DNA from 2 places in the Kaistia sp. SLG-1 genome. Region 1 is predicted to be linked to the other one. Evidence: predicted binding sites of a transcription regulator. Region 1 holds the regulator's gene; the other holds the start of a gene.
What was found. Region 1 encodes PhoB, which activates phosphate uptake and scavenging genes when phosphate is short. Its sites were predicted from a motif close to TGTCATNNANCTGTCAT; they were not measured.

Region 1 (7,898 bases):
TCAGCGGCCTCTCGCTGGCGGTGTTCACGGAAATGACGCCGCCGCCCGGCTCGGCCGGCGGCCTGCTGAACGCCATCTGGGGTAGCCTCCTGATGACCTTCGGCGGCGTCATCATCGGCACGCCGATCGGCATCCTCGCCGGCACCTACATGTCGGAATACGGCCGCAACAACAAGCTGACGACGATCGTCCGCTTCATCAACGACATCCTGCTGGCGGCGCCCTCGATCGTCATCGGCCTGTTCGTCTACGAGGTCATGGTCGTCCAGATGGGCCACTTCTCGGCGCTCGCCGGCATGGTCGCCCTCGCCATCCTGGTGATCCCGGTCGTCGTCCGCACCACGGAAGACATGCTCAACCTGGTGCCGAACCAGCTGCGTGAAGCGGCCGCGGCGCTCGGCCTGCCGCGCTCGGTCATGATCCGCCACGTCGCCTACAAGGCCGCGATGTCCGGCATCGTCACCGGCGTGCTGCTGGCGATCGCCCGCGTCTCCGGCGAGACCGCCCCGCTGCTCTTCACGGCGCTGAACAACCAGTTCTGGAGCACCAACCTCAACGCGCCGATGTCGTCGCTGCCGGTGACCATCTTCCAGTTCGCGCTGTCGCCCTATCCGGATTGGCAGAAGCTCGCCTGGACCGGCGCCCTCCTCATCACCTTTACCGTGCTGGCACTCAACATCGTCGCCCGCGCCTTCCTCAGCCCCAAGGCTTCCAAATGACCCAGACCGCGATGAACACGGCCGGCATGGCCGAGAAGATCTCGATCCGTAATCTGAAGTTCTTCTACGGCGACAACCTGGCGCTGAAGACGATCAACCTGCCGCTCTACGAGAAGAAGGTCACGGCGTTCATCGGCCCGTCGGGCTGCGGAAAGTCGACGCTGCTGCGGGTCCTCAACCGCATGTACGACCTCTACCCGCGCCAGCGCGCCGAGGGCGAGGTGATCTTCGACGGCCAGAACGTGCTGAACCCCGACCAGGACCGCAACATGCTGCGCGCCCGCGTCGGCATGGTGTTCCAGAAGCCGACGCCGTTCCCGATGTCGATCTACGAGAACATCGCCTTCGGCATCCGCCTCTACGAGAACATCTCGCGCTCCGAGATGGACGGCCGGGTCGAGGCGGCGCTGACGCGCGGCGCGCTCTGGAACGAGGTCAAGGACAAGCTGCATTCGAGCGGCCTCAGCCTCTCGGGCGGCCAGCAGCAGCGCCTCTGCATCGCCCGCACCATCGCGGTGCGGCCGGAAGTCGTGCTGTTCGACGAGCCCTGCTCGGCGCTCGATCCGATCTCGACCGCGAAGATCGAGGAACTGATCGACGAGCTGACGACCGACTACACGATCGCCATCGTCACGCACAACATGCAGCAGGCGGCGCGCGTCTCCGACTACACCGCCTTCATGTATCTCGGCGAGCTGATCGAGTTCGACGAGACGACGAAGATCTTCACGTCGCCGAGCGACAAGCGCACCCAGGACTACATCACCGGACGCTTCGGCTGAGGCCGGGCGGACGTAGGAGCACGAGATGTCCGAACATATTGTTTCCCGCTACGACGAAGAGCTCAATGACGTCGCCCGCCGCATCGCCGAGATGGGCGGCATGGCGGAGCGCCTGGTCGACGTTGCCGTCGGTGCTCTGATCCGGGTCGACACGGCCACCGCCAAGCAGGTGATCGCCGACGACAAGAAGCTCGACGCACTGCAGCGCGAATGCGAAGAGCGCGCCATCATGATCATCGCCCGGCGCCAGCCGATGGCGATGGACCTGCGCGAAGTCATCGCGGCGCAGCGCATCGCCAGCGATCTCGAGCGCATCGGCGATCTGGCCAAGAACATCGCCAAGCGCGTCATGGCGCTCGATGGCCAGCTCCAGTCGAAGCGCTTCAACACCGGCGTCGAGCACATGGCGGAGCTGTCGCTGACCCAGCTCAAGGACGTGCTGGACGCCTATGCGAGCCGCGACGTCGACCAGGCCTATGAAGTCTGGAAGCGCGACGAAGAAATCGACGCCATGTACACGTCGCTCTTCCGCGAGCTTCTGACCTACATGATGGAAGATCCGCGCAACATCACCTTCTGCACGCATCTCCTGTTCTGCGCCAAGAACATCGAGCGCATCGGCGATCACGCCACCAACATCGCCGAGACGGTCTACTATGTCGTCACCGGCCAGGTGCTCGCCGAAGACCGCCCGAAGCAGGACGAGTCGAGCACGACTGCCGTCAACTATGAGAAGAACTGACGGTATCGTCAGCCACACCCCAGGAATTCGTGAATGACGCCACGCGTTATGATCGTCGAGGATGAGGAGGCGCTGAGCCTCCTCCTCCGTTACAATCTGGAAGCGGAAGGGTACACGGTCGAGGTCGTGCCGCGCGGCGATGACGCCGAGATGCGCCTCCTCGAAACCGTGCCCGACCTGCTGCTGCTCGACTGGATGCTGCCGGGGATCTCCGGCATCGAGCTCTGCCGCCGGCTCCGTGCCCGCGACGCCACGCGCACGCTGCCGGTGATCATGCTCACCGCCCGCGGCGAGGAGCAGGAGCGCATCCGCGGTCTCGCCACCGGCGCCGACGACTATGTCGTCAAGCCGTTCTCCGTGCCGGAGCTGATGGCGCGCGTGCGGGCGATCCTGCGCCGCTCGCGGCCCGAGGTGATCGCCACGCTGCTGCGCGCCGGCGACATCGAGCTCGATCGCGAGACGCACCGCGTCCGCCGCTCGGGGCGCGAGCTGCATCTCGGCCCGACCGAGTTCCGCCTGCTCGAATATCTGATGAAGAGCCCCGGCCGCGTGTTTTCACGCGAACAGTTGCTGGATGGGGTCTGGGGTCGTGACGTCTATGTCGACGAGCGCACCGTCGACGTCCATATCGGCCGCCTGCGCAAGGCGGTGAACCGCGGCCGCGTCAAGGATCCGATCCGCACCGTGCGCGGCTCCGGCTATTCCTTCGACGACCAGTTCGCGATGGCCTGAGGCAACCACTCCGCGTGAACCCTCCCCTTGAGGGAGGGTCGCCAGATGCGAGATAGTCCGGGGGGCTGCCGTGGCTGCCTCCGGCACGGCTTCTTCCGGGGAGGACCACCTCCTGCCTTCGCCTCCCCCTGAGGGGGAGGTCGGACCGCAGGTCCGGGAGAGGGTTTAGGGAACCCTCCGGATAGACCGTAAACCCTCACCCGCCGCACTTCGTGCGTCGACCTCTCCCTCAGGGAGAGGTGAGGGGCGAGCTTCGGATCCGCCTTCAAGAGCTAAAGAACAAGAAGCCGCGTGCGGGACAGAATCCCGGCGCGGCTTTCTGTTGTTGGCAAGGGGAGGCCGGAAAACAAATCGGCCGTGCGCCTCGATGGAGGACGGCACGGCCGGGATTGCGGCTGGTCTCGTCGGCGCGCCAGGCGCCGGAGCCAGCGTCAGGCCGGCGCGATCAGGCGCCGACGGCCTTCTTCTGGCGGCGGTCATGCACCGGCTGGTAGGCGACGCGCGAATGATATTCGCAGTAGGGAATGCCGGAGTTCGACCGCTGGCCGCAGAAATGGAAATCCTCGGTGCTCGGGTCGCCGATCGGCCATTTGCAGGTCTGTTCGGTGAGCGTGAGGATCGTGGCATGCAGGCTGATCGGCACGACGACGTCGTCCGAGCCGGCCGGGCGGGGCATGCGCCGCGGTTCCGGCACGATCTGGCCGAGCGGCTTCAGCGCGGTATTGCCCGCCACCAGCGGCCTGACAGGATTGGGGCGGCCCGTCGTTGCGGATCGGCCATTGCTGGTCGTCGCAGGCTTGCGGGCGCGAGCCACCGGCGTCGAAGCCGGCTTGGCGCGACCCGACAGGCTCAGCCGATGTACCTTGCCGATGACCGCATTGCGCGTTACGCCGCCAAGCTCCGAGGCGATCTGGCTCGCGCTCAAACCGTCGGTCCAGAGCTTCTTCAGCAACTCAACCCGTTCGTCCGTCCAAGTCATAGCGTGTCCTTGTCGGTCGGAGCGATACCCGGAATCCTGTCGCGGTCGTCGGCCAGGGGGCATGACGACTTTGAACGCGATACTTGGGTCAGGGGGAGGTACCGGCTCGATATTTCGTATCTTAACGGTTATTAAGATACTATATGGCCTGACTCGGTGACAAGAGTCGGCAGGAATCCTAGATGTGGATCCTTGCGTTTTCCCCAACTTGCGGTCTCGGCCCCGAACCGTGAGTCGGGTCAATCGCTTAGCCGCCGCCGAGGCCCCTCCGCCGCCGTTTTCATTGACACAAAACGTCACGACCGTGATATAAGGGCAACGCAAAAAGGTGCTGCCCGGCGCGTCGGCCTCGGGTGGCACTTTTGATTTTTGGCACCCATTTCCGTGGTTTCATCCGAAGGAGGGGATATGAACGCCCCCGATAGCAGCGTAAAAAAGACCTCGTCCAGCCTCTTTGACACCTTTGCGCGTGCACCGCTCGAGTTCGAGCGAGGCGAGGGGGCCTGGGTCTTTACGCGAGACGGGGACGCTTATCTCGATTTCTCCGCCGGCATCGCGGTGAACACGCTCGGCCATGCCAACCCGGTCCTTGTGCAGGCGCTGACCGAACAGGCCGGCAAGCTCTGGCACACGTCGAACCTGTTCCGGATCCCCGGCCAGGAGAAGCTCGCCGACACGCTGGTCGCCAACTCCTTCGCCGACCGCGTCTTCTTCGCCAATTCGGGCGCCGAGGCCAACGAGGCCGCGATCAAGACGGCGCGGCGCTACCACTATGTCAACGGCCAGCCCGAGCGGTTCCGCATCCTCACCATCGAGGGCGCGTTCCACGGCCGGACGCTGGCGACGCTCGCCGCCGGCGGTCAGCAGAAATATCTCGACGGCTTCGGCCCGAAGGCGGACGGTTTCGACCAGGTGCCGTTCGGCGACATGGCGGCGATCAAGGCGGCGGTGACGCCGGCGACGGCGGCGATCATGATCGAGCCGATCCAGGGCGAAGGCGGCGTGCGCTCCTTCCCGACCGATTTCCTGCGCGAGCTCCGGGCGCTTTGCGACGCCGAGGGCATGCTGCTGATCATGGACGAGGTCCAGACCGGCATTGGCCGCACCGGCAAGCTGTTCGCCTATGAGTGGACTGGCATCGCCCCGGACATCCTGACGGCGGCCAAGGGCATCGGCGGCGGCTTCCCGCTCGGCGCGTGCTTGGCCACCAACGAGGCGGCCAAGGGCATGACGCCCGGCACGCACGGCACCACCTTCGGCGGCAATCCGCTGGCGATGGCGGTCGGCAATGCCGTGCTCGACGCGGTGCTCGCCGACGGCTTCCTCGAGCATGTGCGCGAGACCGCGCGCTATCTGAGCCAGCGCCTCGGCGGGCTGATCGACAGCCATCCCGGCGTCGCCGACGGCATTCGCGGCGAGGGCCTCTTGATTGGCATTCACGCGCTGAAGCCGATCCCCGAGGTCGTCGCGGCGCTGCGCGACCAGCACATGCTGGCGGCCGGCGCCGGCGACAACGTGCTCCGCCTGCTGCCGCCGCTCAACATCGGCAAGGCCGAAGTCGATGCGGCGATCGACAGGATGGACGCCGCCTTCACCGCAATCGAAGCCGCCGCCGCCGATGCGGCGCGGCAATCCGCATAAGCGGGACGGGGCATCATGGTTCGGCATTTTCTCGACCTGACAGAGTTCGATTCCGCGACGCTTCGGCAGATCATGGAAGGCGCGAAGCGCATCAAGGCGTCCCGCAACGGGGCGCTCGACGGCGTCGGCCCGCTCGCCGGCAAGGTGCTGGCGCTGATCTTCGAGCAGCCCTCGACCCGGACGCGCGTCTCCTTCGACGTCGGCATGCGCGAGCTCGGCGGCCAGACGCTGATGCTCACCGGCGCCGAGATGCAGCTCGGCCGCGGCGAGACCATCGCCGATACGGCGAAGGTGATGTCGCGCTACGTCAACGGCATCATGATCCGTATCCTCGATCACGATGCGCTGGCGGAGCTCGCGCGCAACGCCACGGTTCCGGTCATCAACGGGCTGACGCGCCGCTCGCATCCCTGCCAGGTCATGGCCGACATCCTCACCTATGAGGAGCATCGCGGCCCGATCACCGGCAAGACGGTGGCCTGGCTCGGCGACAGCAACAATGTGCTCGCCTCCTGGGTGCACGCCTCGGCGCGCTTCGATTTCCGCCTGAAGATCGCGACGCCGGAGGAGCTGGCGCCGGCGCACAGCCTGCTCGACTGGGCGCGCTCGCATGGCGGCGAGGTCATCGCCGGCGAGGATCCGCATGACGCGGCGGCCGATGCCGATTGCATCGTCACCGACACCTGGGTCTCGATGGGCGACAACGAGGCCGAACGGCGGCACAATCTCCTGAAGCCGTACCAGGTTAACGCCCGCCTGATGGCGCGCGCCAAGCAGGACGCGCTGTTCATGCATTGCCTGCCCGCCCATCGCGGCGAGGAGGTGACGGCCGAGGTGATGGACGGACCGCAATCGGTCGTCTTCGACGAGGCTGAAAACCGGCTGCACGCGCAGAAGGGCATTCTTGCCTGGTGCCTGGGTGGCCCGGAGGCACTCTGATGGAAAAACTTGAACCCGTAGATACCGGCGCGATCGACGCGGCCGGCGACGATGCCGTGCTGCCCTTCGCGGTCGAGGGGCTGGACGTGCGCGGCCGCGCCATCCAGATGGGGCCGGCGCTGTCGGCGCTTCTGGCGCGGCACGACTATCCGCTGCCGGTGTCGAAGCTGCTCGGCGAGGCGGTCGTCCTTGCCGTGCTGCTCGGCTCGTCGCTGAAGTTCCAGGGCCAGTTCCTGCTGCAGACGCAGACCGACGGCCCCGTCGACATGCTGGTCGTCGACTACCGCACGCCCGGCAACATCCGCGCCTATGCCCGCTTCGACAAGGAGCGGGTCGCGGCAATGGAGGCGGAGGGCACGCTGAAGCCGGAGCTGCTACTCGGCAACGGCATCCTCGCCATGACCATCGACCAGGGCGAGTTCACCAGCCGCTACCAGGGCATCGTCAAGCTCGACGGCGCCAGCCTGGAAGAGGTGGCGCACGCCTATTTCGCCCAGTCCGAGCAGATCCCGACGATCGTCCGCCTGGCGGTCGCCGAGATGATGACGCGCGAGGACGGCGGCGCCGCGCATAGCTGGCGCGCCGGCGGCATGATGGTGCAGTTCCTGCCGCAGTCCGGCGCCGGTCATCGCGACCTGCCGGGCGGCGATGTCCCGGACGGCCACGAGGTCGAGGGCGAGGAGAGCGACGCCTGGGCCGAGGCCACCTCGCTGGTCTCGACCGTCGAAGATCACGAGCTGATCGATCCCGAGGTCCCGGTCGAGCGGCTGCTCTACCGGCTGTTCCACGAGCGCGGCGTCCGCGTGTTCGAGGCTTCGGCGGTGCGGGACCAGTGCTCCTGCTCGCGCGACCGGATCGAGGGCGTGCTGCGCGGCTTCTCGGCCGAGGAAATCACCGACAGCATCGAGAACGACGAGATCGCCGTCACCTGCGAGTTCTGCGGCGCCAAGTACAGCTTTGAGCCGCAGGAATTTCTGGGCTGAGGAGCTGCCCTCGGACGGGGCGACTGGCTTGCTTCACCTCTCCCTGAGGGAGAGGTCGACGGCCGAAGGCCGGCGGGTGAGGGTTTACGGCCTCACCGGATGGTTTCCTAAACCCTCTCCCGGACCTGCGGTCCGACCTCCCCCTCAGGGGGAGGTGAAGAGAGGCTTGCACCCCGGGATGGATTTCAGGCCTCTCGCGTGCCGCTCAGTGCAGCACGCGGGCGGCGTTCGGCATGTCGAGCGAGAAGGCGGGGATGTCGACGGAGAACATCTCGCCGTCCTCGGTCTGCATCTGGTACGTGCCGACCATGATGCCCGACGGGGTCGAGAGCGGGCAGCCGCTGGTGTATTCGAAGCTCTCGCCGGGCTTCAGCGACGGCT
Region 2 (7,898 bases), 1.5 Mb from region 1:
CGAGCGGTACGCGCGGATGGTCGACCAGAGCCTCGCCGACGGCGCGGCCGCCGATCAGGACGGTCGCGAGGCCGTCCGGCAGCGTGCCGCCTTCGGCGACGAAGCGTTTTGCCGCGCGGTTGAACAGGGCCGTCGTCGCCAGCGCCGTCAGCGGCGTCTTTTCGGACGGCTTCCACACGACGCTGTTGCCGCAGACGAGCGCCAGCGCCGCATTCCACGACCAGACCGCGACGGGGAAATTGAAGGCGGAGATCACGCCGGTGACGCCGAGCGGATGCCAGGTCTCCATCATCCGGTGATCGCTGCGCTCGGTGGCGATGGTGAGGCCATAGAGCTGGCGCGACAGGCCGACGGCGAAATCGCAGATGTCGATCATCTCCTGTACCTCGCCGAGGCCTTCCGAGACGATCTTGCCGGCCTCGATCGAGACCAGCCGGCCGAGGGCCGCCTTGTGCTCGCGGAGCTCCTCGCCGAGCAGGCGGATCAGTTCGCCGCGCTTCGGCGCCGGCACGCTGCGCCAGGCGAGGAAGGCCGCATGCGCCGCCTCAATGGCGCGGTTCGCCGCGGCTTCGTCGGTCTCGACGAGACGGGCCAGCTCCTCGCCGGTAACAGGCGAATGGACGGCGAGCGTGCCGCCGGAGCGTACCGATGCGGGAACGCCGATCTCGGCGAGAAGGGTGTCGACCTCGGCCTTGAGGCTGTTCTTGATGGCGATGGTCATGCTCTTCCTTCCTCGAAATCCGGGTCTCGACTGCGTTTCAAAGCCGGGCGTCGGCCAGATGGGCGATCTGCGACCCCACTTCGTAATAGGCTTCCTTGAGACGGCGCAAGCGCGCCGCGCTGGCATCGGTGACGGGAAGCGGCAGCGCCTCCTCCGGGATCCGGCCCGCGATATGCCCGGCGAGGATTTGCCCGAACACGGTGCCGGGCGCGATGCCGCGTCCATTGTAGCCCGAGAAGGCGATCACGTTGGGGGCGAGCTTGTGGAAGCGCGGCAGGCAATTGTCCGTCATGCCGATCTGGCCGTACCACTCGGCCTCGAAGGCGATTTCGCCGATCTGCGGGAAGATTTTGGCGAGCGCCCGCTTGGCCCAGGCGCGGTGGATCGGCGCGCCGCTGCCGCGCAGCGCCCCGACGCTGCCGAAGACGAGCCGGCCGGCCCGGTCGAAGCGGAAGGAGCTCAGCACCTCGCGGGTATCCCAGGCGCCCTGCCGCCCCGGCAGGATCGTGCTCCGGAGATCCGCGTCGAGCGGCACGGTGGCGAAGTTGAAATAGGGCAGGTGGATCTGCTCGGCGCGGATCTCGGGCCAGGGCATGCTCGTATAGGCGTCGGTCGCGACGACCACCCACCCGGCCGTGACGCTGCCGCCCGCCGTTGCCACGCGCCAGCCGCCGGCCGCTCTTTCCGCCGAGACCACCGGGCTTCGCACATGGATGCGCGCGCCGTGATCGAGCGCGGCGCGGGCGAGGCCGCGCGCGTAGGCGAGCGGCTGGATCGTCCCGGCGCGAAGGTCGAGCAGCGATCCGGCATAGGCATGGCTGCCGGTCGTTTCCGCCGTCTCGGCGGCGTCGAGCAGGCGGACCGGCGCGCCGCGGGCAAGCCATTGCCCCGCCCGCTGCCGGATCTCCGCCAGCCCCTTCGCCCCGACGGCGCAATGCAGCGTTCCCTGTGTCTCCAGCTCGCATTCGATGCCATGCGCCCGGACCAGCTCGAAAACCTGTCGCGGCGCGTCGCCGAGCAGCTCGAGCAGGCGGTCGCCAGGCTCGCGGCCGAGCGTCGCCGGCACGTCGTCAGGCATCACCCACATGCCGGCATTGACCAGCCCGACATTGCGCCCCGACCCGCCGAAGCCGATCTCGACGCCCTCGAGCAGCACGACATCGAGGCCGTCGCGAGCGGCATGCAGGGCGGTCGACAGGCCGGTATAGCCGCCGCCGATCACCACGACGTCGGCCGTGCGGTCGCCGGCGAGAGGCGTCAAAGGCGGGGCAGGCGGCGCCGTGCGCTCCCAGAGACCGTGCGATCGTGGATCGTTCTGCATGAGCCCGTCCCGGCGGATGTTCACCTTCCGTAAGGCGATCATGGCTGCCGCCCGCGTCGGCGACAATGGAATTCCACGACCCGCGCGCGGCCTGTCATCGTTCTGTCATATGAACTGTCGCATGTGGTGCCGCCGCGCGGCGGCATGTCGAAATTCCTGCTCGACCGGCAAGCGATGCGATGATCAATCCGGCAATGCCTGCTGAAGCTTCTGCGCTGTCCCGACCCGTCTCGGGTGTGATCTGGGCCTATCGTTTCGATGCCGGCGGCGGCGCGCGCGCCATCGCGCTGGACGAGACGATCGCGCCGAGCGATCCGGCCGATGGTTTTGTCTGGGTGCATATCGATTTCGTCGATCGTCTGGCGCGCGACTGGATCGCCGGGGTCGGTTGGCTGAGCGGCGATGCGCGTCGCCTGCTGCTCTCCGTCGACGATCATCCGACGCTCGATTTCGACAAGCACGCCGTCTGGGGCCGCTTCTCCGACACGCTGCAGGAGCATCCGGGCGAGGATTCCGACCGGACGGTGCCGATGCGCTTCGCCTTTGGTCCGGGCTATCTGGTCTCCGGCCGGCGGCATCCCGTGCGCGCCGCGGCGCTGGCGCGAAGCAAGATCCAGAGCGGCCAGCCCGTCTCAGGTCCCGTCGCGCTGTTCGAGCTGATGATCGAGCAGGTGCTGCGTGCCATGGCGGAGACCCTTCGTGCGCTGCGGATGGAGGCGGATTCGATCGAGGACCGCGTGCTCGACGAGCGGCTGCACGACGAGTCGCGCCGGCTCGGGCCGCTGCGGCGGACGGCGGTCAAGCTGCACCGTCAGCTGTCGGGCTTCCGCAGCATCCTGCGCGAGTTTCCCGAGGACGACGACGACGAGGACGAGCAGAGCCACCAGGCCGCCTCCGCGGCGGCGGAACGGCTCCTGCGCCGCATCGAGACGCTCGATCAGGAAGTCCAGGAAGTGCAGGACCGCGCGCGCTTCCTGCAGGACGAGATCGCGGCGAAGCTCGCCAACATCAGCAACCGCCACCTCTATGTGCTCTCGATCATGACGGCGCTCTTGATGCCGCCGACGCTGGTGACCGGCTTTTTCGGCATGAACACCGGCGGCCTGCCGTTCCTCGACGGCTCCACTGGCTGGATCGGCGCCTCCGTCATCGGCGTCGTCGCCTCCGGCTTCACGCTTCTGCTGCTGCGCCGGCTCGGCTTCTTCGACTAGGGCGGCGGATCCGAGGCCCCCAAACGAAAACGACCGCCCGGGATCGTCGGATCCGTCGGGCGGTCGTTCTGTTTTGCGCCGGGCGCTGGTCTAGATCAGCGATCCTTGCTCGGCGTGATGCCGAGGCGGCCCTTCAGGCGGTCGTCACGCAGCTCGTACCACATGGCGTTCAGGATGCCGAAGGCGCAGGCGAGGCTGAGGCCGAGGATCCAGGAGAAATACCACATTGCTGAAATCCTCCGCTCAGTAGGCGTTCGGGTTCTTGTCCATCGTCACCGCCGTCACCTTGCCGCGCATGACGCGGTAGATGAAGGCCGTGTAGATCAGGATGATCGGCAGGAAGAAGCAGGTCGACAGCAGCATCACCCAGAGCGTCAGCTTCGACGAGGACGCGTCCCAGATCGTGAGGCCGTTGCTCGGATCGACCGAGGACGGCAGCAGGAAGGGGAACAGCGACACGCCGGCCGTGGCGATGATGCCGAAGATGGCCGCGCCCGAGGTGATGAAGGTGAGCGCCGGCTTCCTGACGGTGAAGCCGACGAGCGCCAGCAGCGCGCCCGCGAAGCCGAGGATCGGCGCGATCATCATCCACGGATACTTCGTGTAGTTGGCGAGCCACGCGCCGTTCTCGACCGACACCGTCTTGCCGAGCGGGTTGGAAGGCCCGAGCGGGTCGATGACGCTGGTCAGCACATGGCCGCCGATGCCATAGGCGGTCCAGACGCCGGCAAGCGCGAACAGCACGATGACGGCGAGCGCCGCCAGCCGTCCGTAGCTGCGGGCGCGATCGGCGATGACGCCCTCGGTCTTCCACGTCAGCAGCGCCGCGCCATGCATGATCAGCATGGAGAGGCTGACGAGGCCGGCGAGAAGCGCGTAGGGCGTCAGCAGCTGGAAGAAGTTGCCGCGCCAGAACGTCCGGAGCGTGTCGTCGAACTCGAACGGCACGCCGAGCAGCACGTTGCCGACGGCGACGCCGAGGATCAGCGCCGGAATGACGCCGGCGATGCAGAGCACGATGTCCCAGGTCGAGCGCCAGCCGGGATCGCCGATCTTGCTCCGGTACTTGAAGCCGACCGGGCGCAGGATGAGGGCGACCAGGATCACCATCATCGCCAGGTAGAAGCCGGAGAAGGACACGGCGTAGAGCATCGGGAAGGCGGCGAAGATGGCGCCGCCGCCGAGGATCAGCCAGACTTGGTTACCTTCCCAGACCGGCCCGACGACGTTGATCACGACGCGGCGTTCCTCGTCCGTCTTGGCGACGAACGGCAGGAGGGCGCCGATGCCGAGATCGAAGCCGTCCATCACGGCGAAGCCGATCAAAAGCACGCCGAGCAGGAGCCACCAGATGAGGCGGAGCGTTTCGTAGTCGACTGGTACAATGTCATTCATGATAACCCCCGCGGATCAGAGCTTGGGGCCGGCGGCGGCCGGGATCGGCAGCACGTCGGGACCTGCGACGGCCGGCTGCAGCGGATCATGCTCCAGCGGGCCCTTCTTGATCGTCTTCACCATCAGGATCACTTCGATCACGGCCAGCACGCTGTAGATCAGAAGGAAGATCGACAGGCTGATGACGAGATCGGTGAACGTCAGGCCGGATGCCGCATAGAAGGTCGGCAGCACGCCTTCGATCGCCCAGGGCTGACGGCCATATTCGGCAAGCAGCCAGCCGGCTTCGATCGCCACCCAGGGAAGCGGCAGGCTGAACAGCGCCAGCCACAGCGTCCAGCGCTGCTCGCCGAGCTTGTGCCGCGAGGCGATGTAGAAGGCGGCGGCGAAGAAGGCGATGAAGTAGAAGCCAAGACCCACCATCAGGCGGAAGCTCCAGAACATGACGGGCACGTTCGGGATGGTCGAGGCGGCGGCCTTGGTGATGTCCGCGTCCGTCGCGTTTTCGACGTCGGGGCGGATCTGCTTGACCAGGAGGCCGTAGCCGAGGTTCGGCCACTTCTCGCTGAACACCTCGCGAGCCTGGGTGTCGCCCGGATTGGCGCGGACGACCTGCAGGGCCTTGTAGGCCTCGATGCCGTCGCGGATCCGGTCCTTGGCCGTCTCGACCAGGTTGACGATGCCGGGCAGTTCCTTCGTCAGCGAACGCGTGCCGATGACGCCGAGCAGGTAGGGGACGCTGATGGAGAAGCTGTTCTCCTGCTTCTCCATGTTCGGGAAGGCGATGAGGTTGAGCGCGGCCGGAGCCGGCTCCGTGTGCCACATGCTCTCCATCGCGGCGACCTTCATCTTCTGGTTTTCCGTCGTCACGTAGCCGCTCTCGTCACCGAGCACGACGACGGACAGCGCCGAGGCGAGGCCGAAGCTGGCCGCGACCGCCATCGAGCGCTTGGCGAACTCCAGGTGCCGGCCCTTGAGCAGGTACCAGGCGCTGACCGCCATGACGAACATGGAGCCGGTGACGTAGCCGGCGCTGACCGTATGGACGAACTTCGCCTGCGCGACCGGGTTGAACAGCACCGCCATGAAGTCGGTGACTTCCATGCGCATCGTGTCGGGATTGAAGACCGCGCCGACGGGATGCTGCATCCAGCCGTTGGCGATCAGGATCCAGAGCGCCGAGAAGTTGGCGCCGAAGGCGACCAGCCAGGTGACGCAAAGGTGTCCGACCTTCGACATCCGGTCCCAGCCGAAGAAGAACAGGCCGATGAAGGATGCTTCGAGGAAGAAAGCCATCAGCCCTTCGAGCGCCAGCGGCGCGCCGAAGATGTCGCCCACGTAGTGGCTGTAATAGGACCAGTTCATGCCGAACTGGAATTCCATGACGACACCCGTCGCCACACCCATGGCGAAGTTGATGCCGAAGCAGGTTCCCCAGAAGAGGGTCATGCGGCGCCAGATCTCGCGGCCCGTCATAACATAGACGCTCTCCATGATCGCCATCAGGAAGGAGAGCCCGAGCGTCAGGGGAACGAAGAGAAAATGATACATAGCCGTGGCCGCAAATTGCAGCCTCGACAGCGTAACGACATCGATATCAATCATGGCCTATACCTTTTGAGTCGCCAGGCTTTCACAGCTAGGGTTCCATAAGGCTCCGAACATTGAGCGAAATCAATGCAGCGAGATCACGCGTGCGGTGGATTGGCACAGGGGCCGCACGGATACCGGCCAACACTATAAGCTTGGCCACATGAACACTGTCGAATCCAGGCGCGACTCCGCGCCCGCCCGCCCGTCCTCCCGTGAAATCCGGTGGCTGAGGGAGCGGGGACGTGTCGGCAAACGTGCGCTCGGCATCGCGATTCTCGTGCCGCTTGTGAGCGCCTGCCTGACGGTGACGCAGGCTTACTGGCTTGCAACCATCCTCCATCGCGCCATCGTCGACCACGTCGAGATGGCGACGCAGATGCCCGCGCTCGCCGGTCTCGCCGGCCTCGTCGCCGCCCGCGCCGCGCTCGCCTGGATCGGCGAATGGGCCGGAATTCGCGCCGCCGAAGACGTCAAGCAGGCGATCCGGCGCGATCTTTTCGCGAATTTGATGCGCCGAGGGCCCGATTGGATGCGTCAGCGTGCCTCAGGAGAGCTCGCGAGCCAGATTCTCGACCAGGTCGAGGCCCTTGACGGCTATTTCGCCCGATTCGTTCCGGCGATGATCGCCGCCGCCGTCGTGCCGATCGCCTTCGCCATCGGGCTGATGCCGGTCGATCTCGTCGTCGGCATCGTGCTCCTCGTCACCGCGCCGCTCATCCCCGTCTTCATGGCGCTGGCCGGCTGGGGCGCCGAGGCGGCGAGCCGCCAGCATCTGACCGCGCTCGCCCGGCTTTCCGGCATGTTCGCCGACCGCATTCGCGGCCTCGTCGTGCTGAAGCTGTTCGGCCGCGCCGAGGACGAGATCGTCCGCGTCCGCGCGGCGAGCGACGAGTTCGCCAGCCGCACGCTCGCCGTGCTCCGAATCGCCTTCCTGTCGTCGGCCGTGCTGGAGTTCTTCGCGGCCCTCGGCGTCGCCGGCGTCGCGCTCTATGTCGGCCTCACCTATCTCGACATGCTCAACCTGCGCGGCAGCGAGCTCGGCCTGCAGGCGGGCTTGTTCTGCCTGCTGATGGCGCCCGAGGTCTACATGCCGCTGCGCACGCTCGCGGCGCACTATCACGACCGAGCCAACGCCAAGGCGGCGGTCGCCAGCATCGAGGCGGCCTTCGGCAGCCTGCCGGAGGTCGCGCCCGCGACGGAGGCAAAGGGCGCGCCCTGGCCGGGCGAGGGCGGCGCCGTCCCCGTCCGGGCCCGGCATCTCACCGTCGATACGCCGGAGCGCGACACGATCCTTGCCGATACGAGCCTCGATATCGCGGCCGGCGAGAGCGTCGCGCTGCTCGGGCCGAGCGGTATCGGCAAGTCGACGCTGATCGAGGTGCTGGCGCGGCTACGCAGCCATCAGGGCTCCGTCGAGATCGGCGGCGTCGCGCTTGAAGCGCTGGACGAAACGGCATTCCGCCGGCATGTCGCCGTGCTCGGCCAGCGGCCGCGCCTGTTCCACGGCACGATCGAGAGCAACATCCGGCTCGGCCGGCCGGGCGCCACCGATGTCGAGGTCCGGCTCGCGGCGACACGCGCCTCAGTCCTCGATTTCGCTGAGCGTCTCCCGGACGGTCTCGCGACGCCGATCGGCGAGCGGGGCAGGGGCCTCTCC

Region 2: a site for PhoB is predicted at 2,135-2,151, ahead of AC6HZP_RS10630 (CorA family divalent cation transporter). Genes of this name have one in related genera too.

The regions. Positions count from the first base shown of each region.
Region 1 covers NZ_AP048544.1:816,721-824,618, forward strand. The annotation lists gene pstA (phosphate ABC transporter permease PstA) at 1-719, shown strand, start outside; gene pstB (phosphate ABC transporter ATP-binding protein PstB) at 716-1,501, shown strand; gene phoU (phosphate signaling complex protein PhoU) at 1,527-2,243, shown strand; gene phoB (phosphate regulon transcriptional regulator PhoB) at 2,277-2,975, shown strand; gene AC6HZP_RS03690 (GcrA family cell cycle regulator) at 3,421-3,954, opposite strand; gene AC6HZP_RS03695 (aspartate aminotransferase family protein) at 4,363-5,595, shown strand; gene argF (ornithine carbamoyltransferase) at 5,611-6,534, shown strand; gene AC6HZP_RS03705 (Hsp33 family molecular chaperone) at 6,534-7,517, shown strand; gene apaG (Co2+/Mg2+ efflux facilitator ApaG/CorD) at 7,723-7,898, opposite strand, start outside.
Region 2 covers NZ_AP048544.1:2,361,228-2,369,125, forward strand. The annotation lists gene amaB (L-piperidine-6-carboxylate dehydrogenase) at 1-721, opposite strand, end outside; gene AC6HZP_RS10625 (NAD(P)/FAD-dependent oxidoreductase) at 759-2,042, opposite strand; gene AC6HZP_RS10630 (CorA family divalent cation transporter) at 2,237-3,253, shown strand; gene cydX (cytochrome bd-I oxidase subunit CydX) at 3,349-3,480, opposite strand; gene cydB (cytochrome d ubiquinol oxidase subunit II) at 3,497-4,648, opposite strand; gene AC6HZP_RS10645 (cytochrome ubiquinol oxidase subunit I) at 4,664-6,253, opposite strand; gene cydD (thiol reductant ABC exporter subunit CydD) at 6,402-7,898, shown strand, end outside.